Regions from separate parts of the Ensifer soli genome, predicted to be linked through region 1. Evidence: riboswitches for the same ligand, from Rfam matches in the RefSeq annotation. Region 1 holds a riboswitch; the other holds the start of a gene.
What was found. Region 1 has a riboswitch for S-adenosylmethionine ahead of metA (homoserine O-acetyltransferase MetA). Riboswitches for the same ligand answer to the same signal wherever they lie in the genome.

Region 1 (5,415 bases):
GCTCTCGACCCTGCTTTCGGTGCTGCTCGCCATTCCCGTGGCGCGGGCGCTGGCGCGGCGGCCCGCCTTTCCGGGACGGATTTGGATCGTCCGGCTGATGGCGCTGCCGCTCGGCCTCCCGGCCCTGGTCGGCGCGCTCGGCATCGTCGCCGTCTGGGGCCGGCAGGGCCATGTCAACGGCCTCCTCGCCGAGGCCGGCCTGCCGCCCTTCGGCATCTACGGCCTGACCGGCATCCTGATCGCCCATGTCTTCTTCAACCTGCCGCTCGCCGCCCGGCTGCTGCTTGCCGGACTGGAGCGGCTTCCCGGCGAATACTGGCGGATCGCCGCCAATCTCGGCATGGGGCCCCTCGCGCTGTTCCGCTTCATCGAATGGCCGGCGATCCGCGGCCTTCTGCCGGGCGTCGCCGGGCTGGTCTTCATGCTCTGCGCCACCAGTTTCACCCTGGTGCTGACGCTCGGCGGCGGACCGGCGGCCAGCACGCTCGAAGTGGCGATCTATCAGGCCCTGCGCTTCGATTTCGATCCGCCGCGCGCGATCGCGCTCTCCGCGCTGCAGATCGGCCTGACGGGCCTGCTGCTCCTCGCCCTGCGGCTCGCGGCACCGGTGCCGGAACCCGGCCAGACGCTCGGCCGGACAGGGCTTCGCCCGGACGGAGCTTCTGCGGCAGGCAAGGCCGCCGATGCCGCGGTCATCCTCCTCGCCGTCCTCTTCGTCGGCGCGCCCTTCGCCGCCGTGCTGACCGCCGGCCTTCAGGCGGACCTCGCAAAGCTCGCCGGCGATCCGATGGTGCATCGCGCGCTATCGACCAGCCTCATCCTGTCGGCGATCTCGGCGGCGCTGACCGTGGCGCTGACATTCCTCCTCATCGACGCGCGGCTTGCGGCATTGCGGCTGCGCCGGCCCGGACCGGCCGCGCGCGTGCTTTCGGGAGCGATCGCCTCCAGTGCATCGCTTGCGCTCCTCGTGCCGCCGCTGATCCTCGGCGCCGGCTGGTTCCTCGCCCTGCGCTCCCTCGGCGACGTGGCGCGCTTCGCACCCGCCATCATCGTCGCGATCAACAGCCTGATGGCGCTTCCCTTCAGCTACCGCGTGGTCGAACCCGCCATGGCGGAACATGCGGCACGCACCGCACGGCTTGCCGAGAGCCTCGGCGTCAAGGGTTTTCATCGCCTGCGATGGATCGACGGTCCTGCGCTGGCCCTGCCGCTTGTGACCGCCTTCTCCTTCGCGGCCGCGCTGTCGCTCGGCGATCTCGGCGCGGTGGCGCTGTTTGGCTCGCAGGAGATCGTCACCCTTCCTTATCTTCTCTACAGCCGCATGGGCAGCTACCGCACCACCGATGCCGACGGGCTGGCGCTGCTGATGGGCGTTCTCTGCCTCGGCCTGACCGTGATCGGCACCCTCGGTCAGCGCTCCCGAGCCGCCCGGATCGACACCGATGCCTGATACGCCCGCCCTCGTCCTCTCGGATGTCCGCCTCTCCTATCCGGGCATCGCCTTCCGTTTCGATGCCGTGGTGGCCGCCGGCGAGACCGTCGCCGTGGTCGGCCCGTCCGGCGCCGGCAAGTCGACGCTGTTCAACCTCATCGCCGGCTTCGAAACGCCGGAGAGCGGCGGCATCCAGCTTTTCGGCGAGGACATGGCCGGCCGGCCGCCGGCCGAACGCCCGGTCTCGATCGTCTTCCAGGACCACAATCTCTTCGCCCATCTCGACCTCTTCACCAATGTCGGCCTCGGCATCCATCCGGCGCTGCGGCTGACGGCGGCGGAGCGCACCCGCATCACCGAGGCGCTTGCTCGCGTCGGCCTCGGCGGCTTCGGGGCACGCAAGCCCGGGACGCTGTCCGGCGGCGAACGCCAGCGCGTGGCGCTCGCCCGCGCGCTGGTGCGCCGCCGGCCGCTGCTGCTCCTCGACGAGCCCTTCGCCGCCCTCGATCCCGGACGGCGCGACGACATGATCGGCCTGATCCGCGACCTCGCCCGCGAGGAAGGCCTGACCGTGCTGGTGATCACCCACCAGCCCGACGACCTCGGCAAGCTCGCCGACGGCGTGCTCTTCCTCGAGGGCGGCAGGATCCTGCTGCACGAGACGGTCGAGGGGCTCTTCGCAGAGGCCGGCGGCAGGCCGGAGGTCGCCCGCTTCCTCGGACTGCCGCAGGCGGGCAGGGGCTGAACCGCCCTTATTCCCCGCCGATGCGTTGCCGCCTTACCACGACGACACTATTTGTGGGAAAGCATGCTGGAGACGATCCTTCGAATAGGATACAGGAGAAAAGCGGCCACCTTGCCGGACGCCGTGGTTAGATTGTTGTAAAAAATGCCGAATTTTCTTCCGCTTCCCGCCGTTCTGGCAGAGTGGGCGGCCTTCGGCGACGCGAAGGAACGGAAAGCGAGCTTGGCAGCGATGAGGATGATCGGTCGCAGGGATACCCGGATCCGCGGGACGGCCCGGCCTTTGTTCGCCGTCGCGGGCCTGGCCGTGCTCACGCTCCTTGCCGGCTGCCAGTCGGCGATCGAGCAGACCTACGAGCCGGTGGTCGCGCCCTCCGCCACGCCGCAGATCGTCGAGGAGGTGCAGAAGAAGGATCCGCGCGCCCAGCTCGGCGCCCGCGAGCACCCGCGCATCGTCGCGAGCTATGGCGGCGAATACAAGGACGCCAAGACCGAGCGGCTGGTCGCCCGCATCGCCGGCGCGCTGACCGCCGTCTCGGAAAACCCGCAGCAGTCCTATCGCATCACCATCCTCAACTCGCCGGCGATCAATGCCTTCGCGCTCCCCGGCGGCTATCTCTACGTGACGCGCGGCCTGCTGGCGCTTGCCAACGACGCCTCGGAAGTGGCGGCGGTGCTGTCGCACGAGATGGCCCATGTCACCGCCAATCACGGCATCGAGCGCCAGCAGCGCGAGGAGGCCGAGGTGATCGCCAGCCGCGTCGTCTCGGAGGTGCTTTCCAGCGATCTCGCCGGCAAGCAGGCGCTGGCGCGCGGCAAGCTACGCCTTGCCGCCTTCTCGCGCAACCAGGAGCTCCAGGCCGACGTGATCGGCGTGCGCATGCTCGGCGAGGCGGGCTACGATCCCTATGCGGCGGCGCGCTTCCTCGATTCGATGGCCGCCTATGCCCGCTTTTCCTCCGTCGACCCCGACGCCGACATGAGCCTCGACTTCCTGTCGAGCCATCCGAACGCGCCGCAGCGCGTCGATCTCGCCCGCCGCCACGCCCGTGCCTTCGGCGCGGAGGGAACGGTCGGCGATCGCGGCCGGGACTATTATCTCGCCGGCATCGACGGCCTCCTTTACGGCGACAGTCCGGAGGAAGGCTATGTGCGCGGCCAGACCTTCCTGCACGGCACGCTCGGAATCCGCTTCGACGTGCCGCCGGGATTCCAGATCGACAACAAGGCGGAAGCCGTGCTCGCGACCGGACCGGACGACGTGGCGATCCGCTTCGACGGCGTCGCGGATGCGAAGAACCGCAGCCTGACCGACTACATCGCCAGCGGCTGGGTGACCGGCCTGCAGCCGGAGACCATCCGCGCCTTCAGGCTGAATGGCCTCGATGCGGCAAGCGCCCGGGCGACCGCCGACCGCTGGGATTTCGACGTCACCGTCATCCGCATCGACCAGCGCATCTACCGCTTCCTGACGGCCGTTCCGAAGGGATCGCCGGCGCTGGAGGCGACCGCGTCCGTGCTGAAGGCGAGCTTCCGCCGCATGACGCCCGAGGAGGCGGCCTCGCTGAAGCCGCTGCGCGTGCGCGTCGTCGAGGTCAAGCCGGGCGAGACGATCGCGGCACTTGCCGGGCGCATGCTCGGCACCGAGCGCAAGCTCGACCTCTTCCGCCTGATCAATGCGATGCAGGTCACCTCGCAGATCCGCCCAGGCGACAGGGTGAAGATCATCGCCGAATAGGCCTTCGCCTCCGTTGCTCCAGACAGGGGCACGCCTGCGTCGAAAAGGCGCCGCTTGATTTCGCCGGCGCCCGGGATTATGACACGCACCGTGGTGATTTGGCCGGCCGGCTTGCAGCCACGTTAAACAAGTCGCTAAAGGGCCGTGCGCAAGCAAGGCCGGTAGCGATTCCTCGCGAGCCGGCTTTTTGTTTGATCGAGTGCTTCGATGCCCATCAAGATTCCCGATACGCTGCCCGCCGTCCAGACGCTGGTGAGCGAGGGCGTGCGGGTCATGACGGAAACGGCCGCCATCCGTCAGGACATCCGCCCCTTGCAGATCGGCCTCCTGAACCTGATGCCGAACAAGATCAAGACCGAGATCCAGATGGCGCGCCTCGTCGGCGCCTCGCCGCTGCAGGTCGACCTGTCGCTGGTGAGGATCGGCGGCCACAAGGCGCGCAACACCTCCGAGGAACACCTGCTCGCCTTCTACCAGACATGGGAAGAGGTGCGCGAGAAGAAGTTCGACGGCTTCATCATCACCGGCGCGCCGATCGAGACGCTCGCCTATGAGGACGTGACCTACTGGAGCGAGATGCAGAGGATCTTCGAATGGACGAAGACCAACGTCCATTCGACGCTGAACATCTGCTGGGGCGCGATGGCGGCGATCTATCACTTCCACGGCGTGCCGAAATACACGCTCGACCACAAGGCCTTCGGCGTCTACCGCCACCGCAATCTCAACCCGGCCTCCGTCTACCTCAACGGCTTTTCCGACGATTTCGAGGTGCCGGTGTCGCGCTGGACCGAGGTCAGGCGCGCCGATGTCGAGCGGGTGCCGGGCCTGGAGATCCTGATGGACTCCGACGAGATGGGCCTCTGCCTCATCCACGAGCGCGCCTACAACCGTCTCTACGTCTTCAACCACGTCGAATACGACTCCACCTCGCTGTCGGACGAGTATTTCCGCGACGTGAACGCCGGCACGCCGATCCGCATTCCCCACAATTATTTCCCGCATGACGATCCGGAACTGGCGCCGAAGAACCGCTGGCGCAGCCACGCCCACCTGCTCTTCGGCAACTGGATCAACGAGATCTACCAGACCACGCCCTATGATCCGCAGGCGATCGGCAGCACCGGCTGAGGGCGGGGCGGCACGGGCGATTTTTGCGGGCGCGCGATATCGCTCGGCCGCATTATCGGCTAGCGTGCGGCCCGCAACGCATCGGGGAGGAAGACATGCGGGAAGGGAACACGGTTTTCGGCCGTCTGCCGTCGGGCGAAACCGTCGAGCGGCTGACATTGAGGGGCGGCGGCCTGACCGCCAGGATACTGACCTTCGGCGCCGTGATCCAGGACCTGAGGCTCGACGGCCACGCCCCGCCGCTCGTCCTCGGCCTCAACACCCTCGAAGACTATCTCGTCCATTCGCCCTATTTCGGCGCGACGCCGGGACGCTGCTCGAACCGCATCGCCGGCGGCCGCTTCACGATCGACGGCAAGGCCTACCAGCT
Region 2 (5,415 bases), on a different contig from region 1:
GCTGTACGACCTCGGCATCGAGCGGGCGCTGCTCGCGCGCTGCCTCATCGGCGCGCAGAAGGGAGGCACGACGATCGAGGCCCAGCTCGTCGCCTGCGGCGAGGCGGTGCAGCGGATCTACTTCGCCGCCGTCGCGCGCGTCCTCGGCCTGCCCTTCCTCGCCGAGATCGAACCCGACGCCGTTCGCGACACGCCGGCCCTCGACCTCCAGCTGCTCTGCCCGGAGCTGGTGCGCGTCTATCATCCGACGCGCCCGCCCGTGGTGGCGATCGTCCCGCCGCTTGCGGGCCTGGAGGCGATCGCCGAGGCGATGGCGGCGCGGCCCGGGCTTGGCGCGAGCCTCGCCGTGACGACGCCGGCGGCATTGCGTCGGGCCGTCTGGGGCGCGGGCGGGCGGCGCAGGGTCGAGGCGGCGGTCGGCACCCTCTTCGAGCAGGCGCCGCATCTCAGCGCCCGCGTCACCCTGCAGGGAATGCAGGGCTTCGCGATCGGCCTTCTGGTCTGGGGCATCGCGACCGCGGCCTATGCCGTGCCGCTGGCGAGCATCATCGCGCTCCATCTCGCCCTCTCGCTCTTCTATCTCGGGCATCTGGCGATCCGCATGATGGCGCTCGGCGCGCGGCTGCCGGAGCGGATCGCGCCCCTGCCGGGCGAAGAGGCGGAGCTTCCCGTCTACACGGTGCTGGTCGCGCTCTATCGGGAACGCGCCATCGCCGCCCAGCTCGTCGGCGCGCTGAACCGGCTCGACTGGCCGCCGGACCGGCTCGACATCAAGCTCGTCTGCGAGGCCGACGACCGCGAGACGATCGACGCCCTCAAGGCCGAAGGTCTGGCGGCCCATTACGAGATCGTCGAGGTCCCGCCCCGCCTGCCGCGCACCAAGCCGAAGGCGCTCGCCTATGCGCTCGCCGGCGCGCGCGGCAGCCTGATTACCGTCTACGATGCCGAGGACCGGCCGCATCCGGGCCAGCTACGCTCCGCCTATCGCCATTTTCGCAAGGGTCCGGACCGGCTCGCCTGCCTGCAGGCACCGCTGATCGTCACCAACAGCGGCCGCTCCTGGCTGAGCGCCCTGTTCGCGCTGGAATATTCCGCCCTCTTTCGCGGCCTGCTGCCGCTGCTCGCCCGCGTCGGCCTGCCGCTGCCGCTCGGCGGCACGTCGAACCATTTCCGCACGCAGGCGCTGAGGGACGCCGGCGGCTGGGACCCCTACAACGTCACCGAGGACGCCGATCTCGGCCTGCGCTTCTGCCGCCTCGGCTATACGGTCGGCGTCCTGCCGGAGCCGACGCTGGAGGAGGCGCCGACGGAGGTGCGGGTCTGGCTGGCGCAGCGCACGCGCTGGTTCAAGGGGTGGCTGCAGACCTGGCTGGTGCTGATGCGCGAACCGCGCCGGCTGAGGCGCGAGATGGGCAGCGCCGCCTTCCTCGTCTCGCAGGTGCTGATCGCGGGCATGCTCCTGTCGTCGCTGAGCCACCCCTTCATCCTCGCCTTCCTCGTCTATCTCGGCTGGCTGCTGGCCTTCGGCGACTTTGCCGCGCGGCCGGTCCTGAACGGCGCGCTGCTCGGCTGCGACATCGTCAACATCTTCGGCAGCTATACGGTGTTCATCCTGCTCGGCCTGCGCAAGATGGGCCGCCTCGAGCGCCGTGCCGTCGGCTGGCGATGGCTCGCCGCGCCCGGCTACTGGCTGCTGGTGTCGCTCGCGGCCTGGCGGGCGGTCGTGGAGCTCAACCGCCGCCCGTTCCAGTGGAACAAGACGCCGCACAAGCCGGTGTCAGCCGGAAAACCATGAGCATTGGATCGTGGGAGGGCTGGAGCGGGCAGCGGGAATCGAACCCGCACGAAAAGCTTGGGAAGCTTTCAGGCTACCACTACATCATGCCCGCAGCCGGGATGCAAAATCCATGAAGCGGCGCGTCGTGTCAAGCCGGCCGGCGTCACGCCATGCGGAAATGCTTGGAGAGCTTCAGCCCCTGCGCCTGGTAGTTGGAGCCGAGGCCGAGGCCGTAGAGGCCGGCGGGGCGCTCCAGCATGTGCTCGTAGACCAGCCGGCCGACGATCTGGCCGTCCTCGAGGATGAAGGGCACCTCGTGGCTGCGCACCTCCAGCACAGCGCGGCTGCCGCCGCCGCCGGCCGGGCCATGGCCGAAACCCGGATCGAAGAAGCCGGCATAATGGACGCGGAACTCGCCGACCAGCGGATCGAAGGGCGTCATCTCGGCCGCGTAGAGCGGCGGTACATGCACCGCCTCGCGCGAAACGAGGATGTAGAACTCGTCCGGATCGAGGATCAGCTCGCTGCGGCCGCGATTGTGGAGCGGCTCCCAGAAGTCGAGCACGTCGTGCACCGCCTTGCGGTCGACGTCGATCACGGCGGTGTGGTGCTTGCCGCGATAGCCGATCAGCCCGTCCGGCCCCGTGCCCTTGAGATCGATCGACAACGCGATGCCATTGCCGGTGACGTTCGGGCTTTCGCTCGCCACCAGGGTATCGGTCCCGTGCAGGGCCGTCAGCGCCGCGCCGTCGAGCAGCGCGTCGCCGATGCGGAAGCGGATCTGCGACAGGCGCGAGCCGCGCCGCACGACGACCGGGAAGGTGCGCGGGCTGATTTCCAGATAGAGCGGCCCGCGATAGCCGGGCGCGATCTTGTCGAATTCCTGCGCCCGGTCAGTGATGACACGGGTGAAGATGTCGAGGCGACCGGTCGAGCTCTTCGGGTTGGCCGAGGCCGACATCTCCTCCGGCAATTCCAGGCTTTCCATCAGCGGCACGATATAGACGCAGCCCGTCTCCAGCACCGCCCCCTCGGTGAGGTCGACGACGTGCAGCTTCAGCCTGTCGAGCTTGTCGGCGACGAGATGGGCGGGGCCCGGCAGGAAGCTCGCCCGCACCCGATAGGCCTTGGGGCCAAGGCGCAGGTCGAGGCTCGCCGGCTGGATCTGGTCGCCGTCGAGCGCCGCGTCGGCCTTCAGCCGGCCGGTTTCGAACAGCGCCGCGATCGCGCGGTCCGGGAGTATTCCTGAAGTCCGGCCCATCGTCTCTTTCCCCTTCGCTCGGCTGCGACAAAACCAAATACGGCCAATTGACGCAAGCGGAAGCCGGCAGTATGAGAGGCTTATTCCCGTGGTGATTTGGCCGGCCGGCTTGCAGCCACGTTAAAGAAGTCGCTAAAAAAGGCCGGGTTCGACGAACCGGCCCTGCATTGCACGGCCGGTTTTTTTGTTGTGATAGGGACTGCACATGAGCAAGAACTGGCGCCCGGCAACCCGACTCGTCCATGCCGGCACGAGCCGCTCCCCCCATGGCGAGACCTCCGAGGCGATCTTCCTGACGCAGGGCTTCGTCTACGAGACCTCGGAATCCGCCGAGGCCCGCTTCAAGGGCGAGACCGACGGCTTCATCTATGCGCGCTACGGCAGCCCGACCAACGCGATGTTCGAGGAGCGCATGTGCGCGCTCGAGGGTGCGGAGGACGCCCGCGCCACCGCCTCGGGCATGGCCGCCGTCTCCGCCGCCATCCTCTGCCAGCTGAAGGCCGGCGACCACATCGTGGCGGCGCGCGCCCTCTTCGGCTCCTGCCGCTGGGTGGTCGAGACGCTGGCGCCGAAATACGGCATCGGCTGCACGCTGATCGACGGCCGCGACCTCGACACCTGGGAGAAGGCGGTGACGCCGGCGACCAAGGTGTTCTTCCTCGAAAGCCCGACCAATCCGACGCTCGAGGTGGTCGACATCGCCGGCGTGGCGGCGATCGCCAATGCGCACGGCATCAAGGTGGTGGTCGACAACGTCTTCGCCACGCCGCTCTTCCAGAAGCCGCTCGAACTCGGCGCCCATGTCGTCGTCTATTCGGCGACCAAGCATATCGACGGCCAGGGCCGCTGCCTCGGCGGCGTCATCCTGTCGTCGAAGGACTGGATCGACGAGAACCTGCAAGACTATTTCCGCCACACCGGCCCGGCGCTCTCGCCCTTCAACGCCTGGACGCTGCTGAAAGGCCTGGAGACGCTGCCCCTGCGCGTGCGCCAGCAGACGGAGAACGCGGCGAAGATCGCCGACTTCCTCGCCGGACGCAACGAGGTCGCCCGCGTGATCTATCCCGGCCGCGCCGACCATCCGCAGGCCGACATCATCGCCCGGCAGATGACCGGCGGCTCGACGCTGGTCTGCTTCGAGCTGAAGGGCGGAAAGGAGGCGGCCTTCGCCTTCCAGAACGCGCTGGACGTGGTGCGCATCTCCAACAATCTCGGCGACGCCAAGAGCCTGATCACCCATCCGGCGACGACGACGCACAAGAACCTGACGGAGGAGGCGCGGCAGGAGCTCGGCATCTCGCCCGGCACCGTGCGGTTTTCGGCCGGCATCGAGGACGGCGACGACCTCGTCGAGGATTTCGCCCGCGCGCTCGACGCCGTGCGCGCCTGACGCCGATGCTAGGAACGGCCGCCATGCTGCGGCCGTTCCTTTTCGATACGCGTGTCAAGAACAATCGGCGCGATCTTTGTGCTTTCTTGACGAAGTTCCGCTAATGTATGGAAAAGAAAGGTCGAAGCAGCCGGCGGTCTCCGCGGCGGGAGGCCGGAGACGGGCCGGCGAGGCAAGGGATGATCAGATGTATCGCGCCAAAACACGCGACATCGAGGTGACGGTCGAACCGTATTACCTCGAGGAACAGTCCGATCCGGATGACAGCCGCTATGTCTGGGGCTATCGCATCGTCATCGCCAATCATTCCGAGATCGCCGTGCGGCTGCTCAGCCGCTACTGGCACATCACCGACGAGAACGGCCAGGTCGACGAGGTCAGCGGCCCCGGCGTCATCGGCGAGCAGCCGCTGCTCAACCCCGGCGACAGCTACGAATATTCGTCCGGCTGCCCGCTCGACACGCCGTCGGGCGTCATGTTCGGCCGCTACGGCATGCAATCGGCCGACGGCGACACGTTCGAGGTGGACATCCCCGCCTTCTCCCTCGACACGCCGGGCCTCGTGCGCACGCTCAACTGAAAGCTCTCCCGCCGGGGACGCGGGACGGCCGTGCGTGTCACTGCGGCAGGATTTCCGCAGCCTCGAAACGGTAGGTCGTCGAGCAGAACTCGCAGGTGACCTCGATGCCGCCCTCCGTCGACACATGGTCGATCTCCTCGCGGCTGAAGCCCGCGAGAACCTCCGCCAGCTTCTCGCGCGAGCAGCTGCAGCGATCCAGGACCTCCTGCGACGGGAAGACCGTGACACCGCGCTCGTGAAACAGCCGGTAGAGCAGCCGCTCGACGCCGACGGTCGGATCGGTCAGTTCATCCGCATCGACGCTCGCGACCATGACCTGCGCTTCCGACCAGAGGTCGTCCTCGTTCGAGAGCGTGTCGCGGGTGTCGCCGTCGCCGCCGTGCAGGTCGGGATGGCGCATGCGCTCC

Region 2: linked by a shared signal. The riboswitch ahead of ACEVQ6_RS01540 (O-succinylhomoserine sulfhydrylase) and the one ahead of metA (homoserine O-acetyltransferase MetA) in region 1 are both predicted to bind S-adenosylmethionine.

What each region holds. Positions count from the first base shown of each region.
Region 1 is NZ_JBHFEI010000005.1:231,325-236,739, forward strand. It holds gene thiP (thiamine/thiamine pyrophosphate ABC transporter permease) at 1-1,450, shown strand, start outside; gene thiQ (thiamine ABC transporter ATP-binding protein) at 1,443-2,177, shown strand; gene ACEVQ6_RS09910 (M48 family metalloprotease) at 2,415-3,914, shown strand; SAM riboswitch at 3,995-4,072, shown strand; gene metA (homoserine O-acetyltransferase MetA) at 4,122-5,045, shown strand; gene ACEVQ6_RS09920 (aldose epimerase family protein) at 5,141-5,415, shown strand, end outside.
Region 2 is NZ_JBHFEI010000001.1:344,905-350,319, forward strand. It holds gene ACEVQ6_RS01525 (glycosyltransferase family 2 protein) at 1-1,795, shown strand, start outside; tRNA gene ACEVQ6_RS01530 (tRNA-Gly) at 1,816-1,889, opposite strand; gene ACEVQ6_RS01535 (2'-deoxycytidine 5'-triphosphate deaminase) at 1,941-3,038, opposite strand; SAM riboswitch at 3,117-3,196, shown strand; gene ACEVQ6_RS01540 (O-succinylhomoserine sulfhydrylase) at 3,244-4,428, shown strand; gene apaG (Co2+/Mg2+ efflux protein ApaG) at 4,616-5,008, shown strand; gene ACEVQ6_RS01550 (Hsp33 family molecular chaperone) at 5,046-5,415, opposite strand, start outside.